DNA from 2 places in the Ectobacillus sp. OTK genome. Region 1 is predicted to be linked to the other one. Evidence: riboswitches for the same ligand, from Rfam matches in the RefSeq annotation. Region 1 holds a riboswitch; the other holds the start of a gene.

Region 1 (7,453 bases):
GTCTCCTTCTCCTCTTTTCCGCTTGTTGCAGACTTCTCAGAGCAGCCTGTCAAAAGAATGAGCACAGCTATAATAGAAAAAAACCATTTTATATGCCTCATATATTCACGCACCTTTCTAAAAGCAATTAGGAGCAAATGCTTGCTCCTAATCAAGTTAGTTATAAAATTATGCGGCTCTTTTTCTTCTCCAAAGAATCACGCCTGCAACCATAAGCGCTGCGCCTGCCGCAGTTGTCACAACTGTTTCTGTTCCAAACATAGCCGTATCCGGCAGCTGCTGATTCTTCGAAGCCGATTCTGCTGATACAGGTTCTGCAGTTGTAGTTGTTGGTGACGACACCGTAATAGTTTCTTGTGTAGCCGTGTTAGTTTCTGTCGACGTTGCAGCTTCCTCTCTCGTGTTCGGGCTTTCAGTTGCTACGTCATCTGCAGGCTGGCCAGCTGCATCTTCGCCGCTTCCATTATCGACAGAAACCGGTTTGCCTGTCCAATGGAAAATAGAGCCTTTTCCCTCTGTATAAAATTTATATTGGACAAAGGCATACAAAGCTTGCTCTGATGCAATAGAATCGCTTTCTGTACCTGTACTTTTCCATTTAAAGCTTCCATCTGACAATTGGAAGGATTGTAGATTTTGAACGAGAGTATGGCCATCCTTCGTAAACTTGCTTCCAGCCGGATCCACACCAACTGCAGATAAACCTGTTAATACTTGTGCTGCACTGTTAGCATCCTCTGCTCCATCAGACTCGTATCCGCCATTTGATGTTTGTAGCCTTTCTAATAGAGCTACTGCATTGTCAATTGCTGTTTTTACTTCCTCACGATCTTTATAAGGAGCCAGCGCTGTTAACGTCATACCCGTCATATCCGGATCGCCTGCTTCACCGCCGAACGACCAACCGCCATCAGTGTGCTGCTCCTTCAAAATCTCTGAAATTAATCCATCGCGCGTCCATTTTGCATCGCTTGGAATCTCGTAATCTCTGCTGTCCAATGCAAGCAGCGCGGATACATACGAATTAATAGCACCCACTGTCGCATCATTGTAAAGCTTAGAAACTAGGTTTTGCCCTGCGAAATTAGTAGGATCTGCTCCAAGTGCATTAATTGCTAAAATTGTTCTTGCAAGTGTCGTATTGTTCAGTCGTGCACTTGTATTCACACGATCTTCTAACGATTTCAAGTAAGCTGCTTTCGCTTCATCAGAAACATTCGCTCCAGATTGTAATACCCCGATTACTTCCCAGTCACTTTGCAGATCTCTGCTTAGCATAAAATGCACTGCACTATCAATTGTCTTATTAACACTTTCCATGAAAACAGGTGCAGGCTCTTCATCAGTTTGTCCAGTACCGTCCGTTGGATCTGTCTGTCCCGGCTCATCTGGAGTGCCGTCCGTTGGATCCGTTTGTCCAGGTTCATCTGGATTTGTAGGAGTTGGTTCACTTTGCTCTTCGCATCCACCAAGCTCCGCAATGCTTTCCTCGAGGGTTTTCCCCCCTAATCCTACATTCCAATCTGTTACATAACGAAATGCAACAACATCACCGCTCTGTACCTTGTATGCATCAGCCCCGACAGATGCAGCTTCTCCATTCACCTCAAAAGACCAGTAGCTGTTTGGATTTGGACTCTCTGCCCCAGAAAGAAGACCATCAATCCCCATCAACATCTCTCCGTAAGATGACTGCTCCGTAACGATACCGTTTGGAAATTCTCTCTTTAACACATCCAAAGCGGTTTCATCTGGCTGCACCGTCACTTCCTTCGGACATAAAATCACTTTTCGCTCCGCATCTCCAACCACCGCAAGAGTGATCGTATTTGACGCTTCCGCAAATACCGTATGTACCGTATTCACAAACGATAAAGCAACCAGCAGCATCGCTGTAAGAGATACGATCATCCATTTTTTTAACTGTCTCATGTACCTTGTCTCCCTCTTGTAAAAAAAATCATAAAAAAAGGCCCTCTCTACAGGGCATGCGTAAGCAATGCTCGGCAGAATGCCAATCGTTAGACTTTTGCCGCGCACAACACCTCCCTATGCCTCGTAGGTTTATTGGCGTTCAAGCTTAGGCAGGTCTCCTGACTCGTGTATCGCTGACCTTTTGCGCCTTCCTGAAAACGGCGGCACGCAGCAAAAGATCTCTTCACTTACAGTGGCGGGACCGCGTTGGATTTTCACCAAACTTTCCCTATTAACGCAATGATAGAAGCATTACGACCTAAACTCGTCACAATATTCGAAATTTCGCTCTTCATTTTACTATCTTTTCTTATATTTGTCGATTACATTTTTAAAATAGGCTTTACCGATTGCAAAGACAATCTAGAAAACAACTCTTTTATTAGGAAACAACAAGCGACTCTCATAAGTGAGCTAATGCTATGATCTTTCAAATTATCTTCTATTACAGAGTATATCCTGAGTTAAAAAAGAACACTGCCATTGCAGTGCTCCGCATCTACTTCTTATCTTTCATTCTTCTATCCAACTAAAAGACGATCAGAAACGATTACACCATCTTCATCCGCATATGCATAATGGTTCGGATACCATTCAACTCCTCCGAATGACAGAGGTGTATTTTCTTCCCCCTTGCCTTCTTTTTTGCTTTTTTTTGGAATACTTGCAAGTGCAAAAATGCCAATCCCAATTTCTTTCAAATCGGCAACGTCCCTTACACAACCATTGATAATAATACCAGCAAGCTGTCGTGATGCTGCGATAGCCGCCAAATTGTCACCGAGAAGCGCACAGCGCGTGGAGCCTCCACCGTCTACAACAAGAACCGTACCCGCCGGCAAAGTTTCCAATGCTTTCTTTACAAGTACATTATCATCTAACACTTTTAGTGTAGCAATGGGCCCATAAAAGGATTTCTTCTTTCCATAAGATCGGAATATCGGCTCACATATCTGTATGTATTCGCTGTATGCATCACACAAATCTGCTGTTTTCGCTGTCACGTTTCGTCACCTTCCCAGTCTTGAAATTCGAATATAATAACATATTCGAGCCCTTATGCCGAATCCCTCCTATAAGTAACAGAGCCTTTCGGATAGTTATATAATTATAGAAAGAAGATGGGAATGAGAGATTATCAGAGCGTAAATGTGACCAAATTTATGAGTAAAAAACAGACCGATTTCACTAAAGAGAAACGGCAAAACATACTTCTAAACAGTATTCCCCCTCCACAATACCCATACCTTCCCTTGAAACAGTAACCGATTTGGCATTCTCGACAGTTGCGGAAAGTGTATTTCCAGAAGGAACAGCAAATTCAACAGGGCTTCCATCGTTTCGAGTAATGGTAACTTTGATAACTGAAGTGCTTAAGGAACTATTAAACACAGATATCGTTACCGTAGCTTTTCTGGAAATTTCCCCTTTCCAAATTTCTAAAGTTGTAACCGGATCGTTCAATAAAATATTCCCGCTGAAGCTATTGCTTACAACATCACCTACGGGAGGATACGGAGGACAAGGAGCAGGAAGCGGAGGAGGGAATGAATATGGAAGCGCGAAACAAAAAGGATCTGGTTTACATTTCTTTTTGGCACACATTCACTTATTCCTCCCTCCTCATCAATTACGTTCATACTACAAAATATTTCAAAACCTTTGACATGTTCCATTTTCCCTCTTTTTTATTAGTAAATTACGTCATTTTTTTAAAGACATCCATTTTTCTTACAAAATATATACGAATGTCATTAACAAAGCATATCGATATGCATTTAATGATATTGTACAAACTTCTATAAACGGTAAAAAACATCCGAAAGGAGAAGAGATATATAATGTGTAATAATGGGGATTGCTGTATGTGTCCTCCTGCTCAGATTTTTCAAGAAAGTATTTGTGGTAATTTTAATAACTCAACGGCAGCAGCTACTACAACAACAGTGTGGTCTGCTCCTGCTGGCGCTTATTTTTCAGGTACTTTTGAAATTTTCAATTCAGCCTCCAGTCCAATAGCTACACCAGTAACTGCAACAATGACATCTACTCCAGTAGGTGCTTTAAGTGCTACCTCTGGAAATTCAGATTCTCAATCAGTTGATCAACCTACTGATTTTTCTCTTACAGTACCTGCTGGGGCTAGTGGAAAATGGAGTATCATTCTATATAAACGTGTTCTTGCATAGTTTAGGATTTAAAATTCTTAAACAAATTGTGCAGATTTTTTAGATATTTGTATAATATGCACAAGAAGGTATCTAGATTATACAGATACCTTTTTGCTTTTATTGATGTGAATTGAAGTTAGAATACTGTTGTATAGTAAAAAACTGTTATGGTGGTGTCAGCAGTGGAATAAGCATAAATGGTTTCTAATAAAGCTACATTTCCAAGATCTATAAATTCATTACCACCTGAAAGAAAAATACCATTGTCTGGATCAACGTTGGAGTTACCTAAATAAAATGTTCCTCCTTGCACCCAGACTCTGCGTCCATCACCATTAACGATAACTGTTGGTGTATTAGCTGGAACCGTTATTTTGTTAACTGTTGCCATTTTAATCACTCCTCTCATTAAATATTCAATTTTTCAAATTACTTAGGACAACATTAACGAGTTGTTTCCCAAAAACTAACATCAAGAGATAAAACATTACCTCCACCGGCATTATTAATTAGACGTATAACAAACGTTGTTCCAGGGGGTATAACAATTCGACCCTTGTACTTAAATATGGTTATCCCTCCTGTAGCAGGTTGGAGAATATCTCTAAAAATCACCCCGCCCACTGTAGGATCGGCTAATTGGTTTACAAATTTAGCCGTTGCAACGCTTGTATTAGCAGAACCGAAGTTTCCATTAACTGGTGTGATAGCCGTTCCTGCTGCTGCAAATGAACCATTTCGATTAAGAGTAACGATTGTGTTTGTATTTGCGGTTCCGGCTATTTGACCAATGTGAAGGGTTCTGCCTGATCCCGCTGGATTAGTAATTTGTAAAAAGAGTGAAGCATTGCTTGCAACCGTTTGCCGCTGAGTTGTCAGATAATAATTTCGTCCAGCCACCGTAGCTCCAGCTTGTGAGCTTTCTGTTACTACTGGTTCTTCGAAAGTATTAACCACTTCCACCTCATCAGGGCATATACAGTTATTACGACCACACATCGTTATCCCTCCTTCTTAAAAATTAAACTAGTTGAGTTGTCCAATTTTGAATAAAGGGATACTAACATAAAGACAAAGAAATTCTTCATTTTGTTAACAATATCCTTTCTATAAAAAAGGTACTCTCGTTGATAGAATATGAAAATATATTTGAAATGCTTGTCCTATTGTCTATAAAAATACAAAATTTTATGTTAATTGCCGGTTTTAAATGTTATAGTAATTAAAAGTCGCCCCGAAAGGAGCGGTATTTCTTTCCACAATAAATTAATTGAGAAGTTAAGCTAGATTTATAATTAAATTACCACAACTCAAATTGCTTCTCTTTTTTTCGCAAATGCCAAAAACCCGCTTCCGATAAGGAAGCGGGTTTTTAATGCTATGTCATTTACACAGCATCATTTTATCAACCATCCACATTGCACTAACTTGGGACGTAATAGAAAGTCACATAAAGACTATTTTTCTACCAAAATCCTCCCGTAGAATGTATAATCTGTCCTGTTACCCACTCTGCCTCTTCACTTGCTAGAAATGCAATAAGGCGCGCAGCATCCTGCGGCTCGCCAATTCGTCCCAATGGAAATCTTGGCAGCAGCCCGTTTTGAATCTCTTCTGTCATCCAACCTGTATTAGTCGGGCCCGGATTAACAGCATTTACAGTTACTCCCTTCTTCGCCGCTTCCGGCGCAAGCGATGTCGTAAACGCCTCAATCGCTCCCTTCGTCGCGATATATGCAAGCTCACCTGGCATCGGTCCGAGAGATTGGCCAGACGTTAGATTAATAATCCTGCCTCCTCGCTGTAAGGAGAAACGACGTAGAAATTCTGCACTAAGCAGAGCGCTTGCTCTGAAATTTACAGCATAATGAGCGTCGAGCTGCTCAGCTGTTAACGTTTCATACGGCGTATGTGTGGAGTGAGCAGCATTATTAATTAAAATGGACGGCTTCCCTACTTCTTTCGCTGCTGTATCAAGCAGCAAAAATGCAGCGCTTGGATCAGATAAATCTAGCTCCATATGTCCGCACTCTACCCCATATTCCTCTATTTTATTTTTTAAAATTTGTTGTTCTTTCTCCGTTGCACCCCAGGGCATTTTTACATCATAAGCACTCCAATAGGTGAAAAAAATATGAACACCGCGTCGGGCAAGCTCTTCACAAACAGCAGCCCCGATTCCTTGTAATCTTGTTGCGCCTGTTACAATCGCTACTTTTTTTGTCATACATAATCCTCATCCGCTCTTCATTAAAGCGGTTTCTTTTTGTTCTATACTGCTATACCCTATATATAGATTATCTGACAGTGTACCTAGGTTGGAAAACTGTCAGATAATCTATTTCTTTTATACAATGCTTCGTCAAAAAGAAGATGTTTCCTTCTTTGTTCTCCATGCTTTCGGGATGTACACGCAATACGGTTCGCTTTCTAAATAATCACCCGTTACCGCATACGCGCGGGAACGAGATCCTCCGCACACATGCCGAAATTTACACACACCGCATTTTCCTTTATATCCGTCTGGATTACGCAATTGTTGAAAAATAGGAGAGTTGCGATATATATCAGCAAGCGGTGTTTCTCTTACATTTCCTGCTTTAATAGGCAAAAGTCCGCTTGGATACACATCACCAATATGGGAGATAAACAGAAACCCATTGCCATCGTTAACCCCCTTCGGCGCACGGCCTAGCCCATCGACTTGTCCCGTAGTTCCTTGCCGTAGTACCGTTTCATATTGAATTGGGCTATTCCCGCCTTGTTCTCTCATTTTCTCTTGAATAACAACGCGTCTATACTGCTGAGCCGCAGTTGTCTTAATATCAAACGACACGCGCTTGCTTACGCTGTACAACCAACGCAGCACCTTCTCATGCTCAACCGGTGAAATCATGTCGGACACTTGCCCCCGGCCAGTCGGAACAAGGAAAAATACGCTCCAAAGCACACATCTTAGCTCCTGAATAAGCTCTACCATTTCATCAAGTACATGCATGTTGTACTTTGAAATGACTGTATTAATTTGAACCGGGATTTCTAGTTCATGCAAGTATTGAATGGACTGCACTGTTAAATCGAATGATCCGTTTGTGCCCCGAAAATGATCATGAATGGCCGCTGTAGGCCCGTCCAAACTGAATGCCCAGCGCGACAATCCAACCTCCTTTGCCTTTCGGATCGCCTCTTTCGTAACGTTTGGTGTCGCACTGGGTGTCATGGACACACGCACACCCTTCTCAACCGCATACTTCGTAATCTCAAATACATCCTCTCGCATAAGCGGATCGCCGCCTGTAAACACAAGA
Region 2 (7,453 bases), 920 kb from region 1:
ACCGATGTTCATTCTATCAAGTGTAATCATTTCCTTTACGTTTATGACATTTATTTTCATGCTCGTAACGGTATTTGGAATTGTCGGCAAATTTGCGGCGGTCACATTGCTAGTTCTTCAATTGGCTACATGCGGAGGAACATTCCCAGGAGAATTAAGCACGCCGCTGCTTCGGACAATCGGACAATCCCTTCCAATGGCGCATTCACTGCGCGGATTGCAGGATGTAATTTCGTTAGGGGATTGGGAGCAGCTGCAAACGCAAGTTTGGATTTTGTTAGGATATCTCGTTTGTGCTGCTGGAATCGCTTGGATTACAAGTCATATTCAGCATGCAAAGACGCCTGCAGAGCATCATTAATCTGATGACGAAGCAAAAGGGGCTGATCTAAAAGTTATGTAACGGTACTTTTAGATCAGCTTCTTTTTTGTACTTAAAGGGATTTATGACATTACTAGACCTTCTGGATGGAATCATTGATAAATGGTAATTCCATTATAGCCTCTGTTCCTTCACCGAGCCGGCTATCTATCCAAATGAATCCTTCAAAATGATCCACAAGTTCCTTTACCATGTAAAGACCTATTCCTAAACCTTTCTTATGAGGATTGAATTTCCCGTATTTTTTAAATAGCTGCTTTTTTTGTTCTTCAGTCATTCCTATCCCTTGGTCTTTCACCTTGATGATAATCTTATCTTGAGCAGCTAAAACAGAAAGTGTAACAATTGATTGTTCATAACTGTATTTAATGGCATTGCTCAAGAGGTTCGATAAAATCAGTTTTAAACCGATCTTATTCGTATACGTCTTTTCACTGCCGTTTAAGTCCAAGGTATGTTGAAGTTTGAGATTTTGTGTACGTGCTTTAATAGTCATACATTCACTGACCTCTCGAATCACAGGTAACGGCTTAATAATTTCTTTTTTCCAAAGAAAATCATTGGAAAGCATTTGCTCTGTATGAATAATATGATTCATTTCATTGTCAATCACATCTACATAATCCCTTATATCTCTAATTTTACTGAGATTCTCTTCACTCGAATCCATTTCCTGATCCAACATTATGGAGCAGTATGCTTTAATTACAGTAAGCGGATTCCGCACTTCGTGAGATACGACATGCACAAAATCTAGTTTTTGCTTGTACAAATCCAGTTCTGATTGCATTTTAGTTTGGACAGAAAGAGAGGGGAAAATCACCCAGTGATTGACGAAAAATCAGTCTTAGGTCTTATGAACTTGAGATGTGAACTGGTGTATAATGGCAATACAGTATAACAAAATATAAACAAAAAGGAGTTCATTACAAATGGAACAGAAGGGACTTAAGATCCTTGTTCATGCGAGTACGTGGTTTGCACCTGTGTTAGTTCCCATTATCGTATATTTTCTCACATCAAATCGAGAGGTGAAAAGCTTGTCGCTGCAGGCATTGGTCTTTCATCTTGTCATCGGTGTCTTAATTTCGATTTCGATATTCTTCTCATGGATATTGATTGGCATACCGTTTCTTATCGTGTTCGGACTCATGGCGTTAATTGCTCCGATTATCGGCATCATCCGTGCGCTGGATGACCGTCCATTCCGCTATCCGATTATTGGCTCTTGGTTTGCATCATACAAATAGAAGAAATCGGGTATCTCCAGCCTTGAGATACCCGATTTTTTCTTGAGAATATAAGAAAGTATAACTTTTGGAACCGTATCCGCTTTTCGTGCTTTACTGTCCCCATTTTTCATGAAATATCAGCTTTTCTAATGCCCGTCTTTTCTCCCAGTTCGCTGTTTCTAAAATAGGGGCTGTAGGGTATGTGTCTGTATATCCGATGGAAACTAAGGCTACTGGATCAATATGAGGGGGAATTTCTAAAATATCCCGAATATCTGACTTTTTATAAAAGCTCACCCAGCCCATTGCCAATCCTTCAGCGCAGGCTGCCAGCCACATATTTTGAATAGCGCAAGCGGTTGACATGATGTCGGTTTCGGGAATCGAATTGCGGCCGAGTACATGTGAGCCGCCCCGAGAAGGATCGCATGTAACACAGATCGTTAAAGGAGCCTCTTTCATTCCCTCAATCTTAAGGTTTAAAAATTTTGCTGCCCGCTCATCTTGTTCATAATGGATCGCGAGCGCCCGCCTTTCTTTATCTGCAGCCCAAGCTAAGCGGTTTTTTATTTCATCTGATTCAATTAAAATAAAATTCCAAGGCTGCATAAATCCAACAGAAGGTGCATGATGCGCAGCTTCTAATATACGTGCTACTGCTTCTTGCGGTACCGCGTCAGGGAGAAAGCTTCGAATATCTCTTCTTGTTTCTATTACTTTATAAATCGCATCTCTTTCTTCATGAGTAAACAAAGTATAAACACCACCTAATCTTGTTTTATTTTTCAATGTACAAGCTTCTTATATTAGCTTATGTGCTTTTCTTACATAAAAGGATTATGTAATACAAAAAACCTTAACGATTGGAGCTAAGGTTTTCGAATAAGCATACTGATAGAATGCATGAAATTCTATCAGCATGCTTATAAAATCCCTTTCTTCCTGCCGAAGAAATTGGAATTATCAGATCTCCTTGCCCGGTTGTCTTCCTTTCCGGGCAACTCTATTTCAATATTCCCAGCAGCGGGGACTATGTTGGATTTCCGCCAGCTTCCCTATTATATATCGTAACATATTCTGTCTTGAGTGCTTTTATATTTTTATTCATTTCATTCTATCAAAAATGCAAAGAATCCCCTTCTTTAAAAGTGACAGCTTTAGGCGGGGCGGTGAATGTGCTTCAGACAAGGTATGCCGTGTAGTGCAATAATTTAAACGAACACTGCAGGCTAGTGCTAAAATGCATGTAAAAATAATTGAATATTAAGACTATATAGAAGGGAAATCTATCCATTCAAAGGTTTGCAATGTATAATACAGAATGTAAAATAATTACTATTTATGAAGATTATGTTTTTAATAGGGAGGCTGTAAAAATGAAGAGTGTTAAGGCTGCTGTCACTTTATTATTCTTAGTTGTGCTAGCTTTCATAGGAACGACCCCGGTCACAGAAGCAGAACAGGAGCAAACAAAGGAACTGAAAATTGAAGAGCTTTTTAACGGAAAAGAGGGCACGATGGTGCTCAAAAATCTCAAAAAGGATAAAGTTTATGTGTATAACAAAGAGAGAAGCTCCAAAAGGTTCACTCCCGAATCTACCTTTAAAGTACCGAATGCCTTAATTGGGCTGCAAACAGCAGCTGTAAGAGATGAGTATGAAGTCAAACGCTGGGATGGAGTGGTAAGAGAGTTCGAAAGCTGGAACCGTGATCACTCATTAGCTTCTGCTATGAGGGAGTCTGCTATTTGGTTTTATCAGGATATGGCAAGGGACATTGGAGAAACAAGAATGCAAGAGAATGTTAGAATACTAGAATATGGGAATCAAGATATAACGGGCGGAATCGATTCATTTTGGCTGGACAGCAGCCTGAAAATTTCAGCGCTTGAGCAAATAAACTTTATGGAAAGATTAGTCAAGGAAGAGCTTCCGTTTGAAGAAAAACATCAAAAAACGGTTAAACGGATGATGATACAGGATGAAAAGGATGGCTACACGCTTCATGGAAAAACCGGGACAAGGCTTTCGGATCTTGGGCTGGGATGGTATGTTGGTTTCGTTGATACAAAAAAGGATACCTGGGTGTTTGCTGTGAATATCAACGGCACTGGAACGCAAGCAAAAAATATTACACTTGAAACATTAAAGCAGATGGACATTATCGAAGCGGGGAAATAGAATCCTAGGACATCTAGTTTGAATATTTTGGGGTCTGGTCTATTATAATGTTTTTCCATAGTCATTGATTGCGTTTATTGAAGTAACTAAAGCCAAATTTCTCAGTGCTGTAAGCCGGAAATTTGGCTGTTTCTTATTTAGATTTCCTTATCGTTTTAAATCTGTATTTTCCTGGAACTGCAGGAATGCTGGAAAGGCAAACAGTCAAAATATATTGTCGTTATTTCTCGCTTTACATATTTTGGATAACAGATATATAATTAGTCAATAAAGTTAATTTTCCGTTTTAGAACAGTTTAAAAACGAACACGAAGGGGGGACATTATGAGCCAGAATAACCCGCAATTAGAGCAAACCATTAAAGTGCTGCGATCCTTTTGGAGGATTCAACGGCGTTTTGGGCGATGGGGGCAGGCGAGCATCAAAAACAGCGGCCTAAGCATGCCGCAGTTTTTGATTTTGCAAACCATTCTTCCCTCGCAAGTGATTTCGCAAAAGCATCTAGGTGAGCGGCTGCTGTTTCCGAAAAGCACGCTGAGTGCAAGTATCGATGGATTAGTGACACTGGGCTTTTTGAAACGGAGCATCCCCGAAGAAAATCGCCGTGAGGTACAGCTTGAGTTAACAGAGGCCGGCATGAGGCAAATCCAACTGATGTATGACGATCCAAGTGGAGTATATCAAAAAATGATGGGTGTCCTATCGCAATTGCCAGAGGAATCCATCAGCACATTATTAGGAATCCATCAGCGAATGTATGAGCTGATGACAGAAGCAGAAACGATAGAGAACGGAGAGGATAACCGTTGTTAAAACTATTTCGTCATTTACAGCCGTTTGCCGGGATGATTGCGGGAGTACTTGTGCTCGTCTTTATCCAGTCCATGTCTGACCTCTATTTGCCGACATTAATGTCAGATATTATTGATACCGGTGTTGTAAAAGGAGATACGAACTATATTTTAAAAATTGGCGCCTTTATGCTTCTTATTGCGGCTGTTGGAGCGGTTTGTTCCGTGTTTGCCAGCTATTTCTCTTCGAAAGCTGCAATGGGGTTCGGCAAACAGCTGCGCAAGCGAGTTTTTTCACGTGTTGAGGAATTTTCACTTCAGGAGTTTGATCAGGTGGGAACTGCTTCTCTTATTACCCGAACGACCAATGATATTACGCAAGTTCAGCAAGTGCTTGTCATGCTCATGCGGATGGTGCTCAGTGCACCGATTATGTTTATTGGCGGAGTGATTATGGCGGTAACAAAGGATGCAAAGCTGTCGCTTGTTATTGTAGCGATTATCCCGATTTTGGCTCTGACGATTTTCTCCGTTATGTACAAAGGGCTCCCGCTTTTTAAAGTGATGCAAACCAAGCTTGATGTACTCAATTTAATTCTGCGTGAAGGCCTAATGGGAGTTCGGGTTGTGCGAGCCTTTAATCGCGATCCGTACGAGCAAAAGCGTTTTGAAAAAGCAAATTATGATTTCATGAGTGTTTCCATTCGAGTTAATAAAATTATGGCATTTATGATGCCGGCAATGATGTTAATTTTCAATTTAACAACGGTCGCCATTCTCTGGTTTGGCGGGCTCCGCATTGATACCGGCAATATGCAGGTTGGCGATTTAATGGCGTTTATGCAGTATGTGATCCAAATTATGTTCGCGCTCATTATGGCTTCGATGATGTTTGTGATGGTGCCTCGCGCTGCCGCATCAGCAGCACGCATCAACGAAGTGCTTGAAATGGAGCCGAGTATTGTCGATGCAGATGTTACAACAACAGTTGATGAAAACCGAGGTGATCTCGAATTTGACCGCGTTACATTCCGCTACCCTGGTGCACAAATGCCGGCGTTATCAGATATTTCATTTTGCGCAAAGCCTGGCCAAGTAACGGCTATTATCGGCGGGACAGGGGCTGGTAAGTCCACGCTTGTGAACTTAATTCCGCGTTTTTATGATATTGACGCAGGGGAGATTCGTATAGGCGGTGTGAATATCCAGCAAATGAAGCAGTCGGAGCTGCGATCTAAAATTGGTTTTGTTCCGCAAAAAGCAGTGCTATTTTCAGGAAGCATTCGTGAAAATATTCGCTACGGCAAGGAGGATGCAACAGACGAGGAAATTGCGCATGCTGCGCAAATTGCACAGGCCGCCGGTTTTATTGAACAAATGGAGGCTGGCTATGAATCTATTATTGCGCAGGGCGGCACAAACCTCTCAGGAGGTCAAAAGCAGCGTTTGTCGATTGCACGGGCCCTTGTTCGCAAGTCGAAGCTATACATTTTTGATGACAGCTTTTCAGCGCTTGATTTTAAAACGGACGCAAAACTGCGCAGCGCCTTAAAGACGGAAACAGCTGATGCGACAGTATTAATTGTTGCCCAGCGTGTAAGCACTGTACTACATGCCGATCAAATTATCGTGTTAGATGAAGGCGAAATAGAAGATATCGGCACACATGAACAATTGCTCGAACGATGTGCGGTATATCGTGAAATCGTTGCATCCCAATTGTCAGAGGAGGAAAGCGCATGAGTACGTCAGACAAACATCCGCGCCCAGGCGGCCATCCGGGCGGCGGTTTTAGGCCAGGCTTTGGACCCGGCGGCAATATGATGGTGCAAGGCGCTAAAGTCAAAGATTTTAAAGGAACGCTTCGCCGCTTGCTTACATATTTGAGGCCGCGGCAGCTGCACTTGATAGTCGTATTCCTCACGGCGATCCTTAGCACGATTTTTTTAATTGTTGGTCCGAAGCTTATGGGAAATGTCACGACAAAATTATTTGAAGGCGCTATGATGAAATGGAAAGGGCTCCCGGGTGCAGCCATTGATTTTGATTACATTCAAAGTGTGCTGCTCCTATTAGTTGGACTGTATATTATCAGTTCGCTATTTAGCTACCTGCAGCAATATATTATGTCCGATGTTTCGCAAAAGGTTGTGTACGATTTACGGACGGAGGTCAGTGAAAAGCTATCACGGCTGCCGCTGAAATACTATGATGAACACCCTCATGGCGACACGCTGAGCCGGGTAACGAATGATATTGATACGATTGGCAGCACACTTCAGCAAAGCATTACACAATTTATTACATCAATTGTGACGATTATCGGAATTATCATTATGATGTTAACCATTAGTCCGATGCTTACTTTAATCAGTATTGCGTCTATTGTACTCTCCGTTTTCGTCCTAAAACCGATTATGATGCGTTCACAAAAGTACTTTGCCAATCAACAGAAATCACTGGGACAATTAAATGGGCATATTGAAGAGATGTATACTGGACATCAGATTATCAAGGCGTTTGGACATGAGGAAAAGGTGAAAGCGACCTTCGATGAGATCAATGACAAACTATATGATGCCGGCTGGCGTGCTCAATTTATCTCTGGCATCATCATGCCGTTTATGATGTTTGTCAGCAACCTCGGATATGTATTAATCTGTATTGTCGGCGGAATTTACGTGACAAAGGGCTTCATCGCAATTGGCGATATTCAAGCATTTATTCAATACTCCAGACAGTTTTCGCAGCCGATTACCCAAACAGCAAACATCGCCAATATTATTCAATCGACCATTGCCGCGGCAGAGCGTGTCTTTGAATTGCTTGATGAACAAGAGGAGGTAAAGGAAGCAGCGAATCCTACAA

Evidence for each region. Region 1 has a riboswitch for cobalamin ahead of AC6HZ4_RS15245 (DUF4430 domain-containing protein). Riboswitches for the same ligand answer to the same signal wherever they lie in the genome.
Region 2: another riboswitch for cobalamin. It lies ahead of bluB (5,6-dimethylbenzimidazole synthase); the one in region 1 lies ahead of AC6HZ4_RS15245 (DUF4430 domain-containing protein).

Annotation. Positions count from the first base shown of each region.
Region 1 is NZ_AP048547.1:3,045,520-3,052,972, forward strand. Features, by position in the region: gene AC6HZ4_RS15240 (DUF4430 domain-containing protein) at 1-101, opposite strand, end outside; gene AC6HZ4_RS15245 (DUF4430 domain-containing protein) at 169-1,932, opposite strand; cobalamin riboswitch at 2,067-2,252, opposite strand; gene rraA (ribonuclease E activity regulator RraA) at 2,496-2,978, opposite strand; gene AC6HZ4_RS15255 (S-Ena type endospore appendage) at 3,163-3,579, opposite strand; gene AC6HZ4_RS15260 (S-Ena type endospore appendage) at 3,816-4,163, shown strand; gene AC6HZ4_RS15265 (hypothetical protein) at 4,282-4,536, opposite strand; gene AC6HZ4_RS15270 (hypothetical protein) at 4,590-5,144, opposite strand; gene AC6HZ4_RS15275 (SDR family oxidoreductase) at 5,611-6,372, opposite strand; gene AC6HZ4_RS15280 (TIGR04053 family radical SAM/SPASM domain-containing protein) at 6,508-7,453, opposite strand, start outside.
Region 2 is NZ_AP048547.1:2,123,110-2,130,562, forward strand. Features, by position in the region: gene AC6HZ4_RS10280 (YhgE/Pip family protein) at 1-361, shown strand, start outside; gene AC6HZ4_RS10285 (sensor histidine kinase) at 456-1,154, opposite strand; gene AC6HZ4_RS10290 (magnetosome magnetite crystal formation protein family) at 1,315-1,632, shown strand; gene bluB (5,6-dimethylbenzimidazole synthase) at 1,726-2,367, opposite strand; cobalamin riboswitch at 2,560-2,705, opposite strand; gene blaOXA (class D beta-lactamase) at 2,991-3,794, shown strand; gene AC6HZ4_RS10305 (MarR family winged helix-turn-helix transcriptional regulator) at 4,119-4,607, shown strand; gene AC6HZ4_RS10310 (ABC transporter ATP-binding protein) at 4,601-6,328, shown strand; gene AC6HZ4_RS10315 (ABC transporter ATP-binding protein) at 6,325-7,453, shown strand, end outside.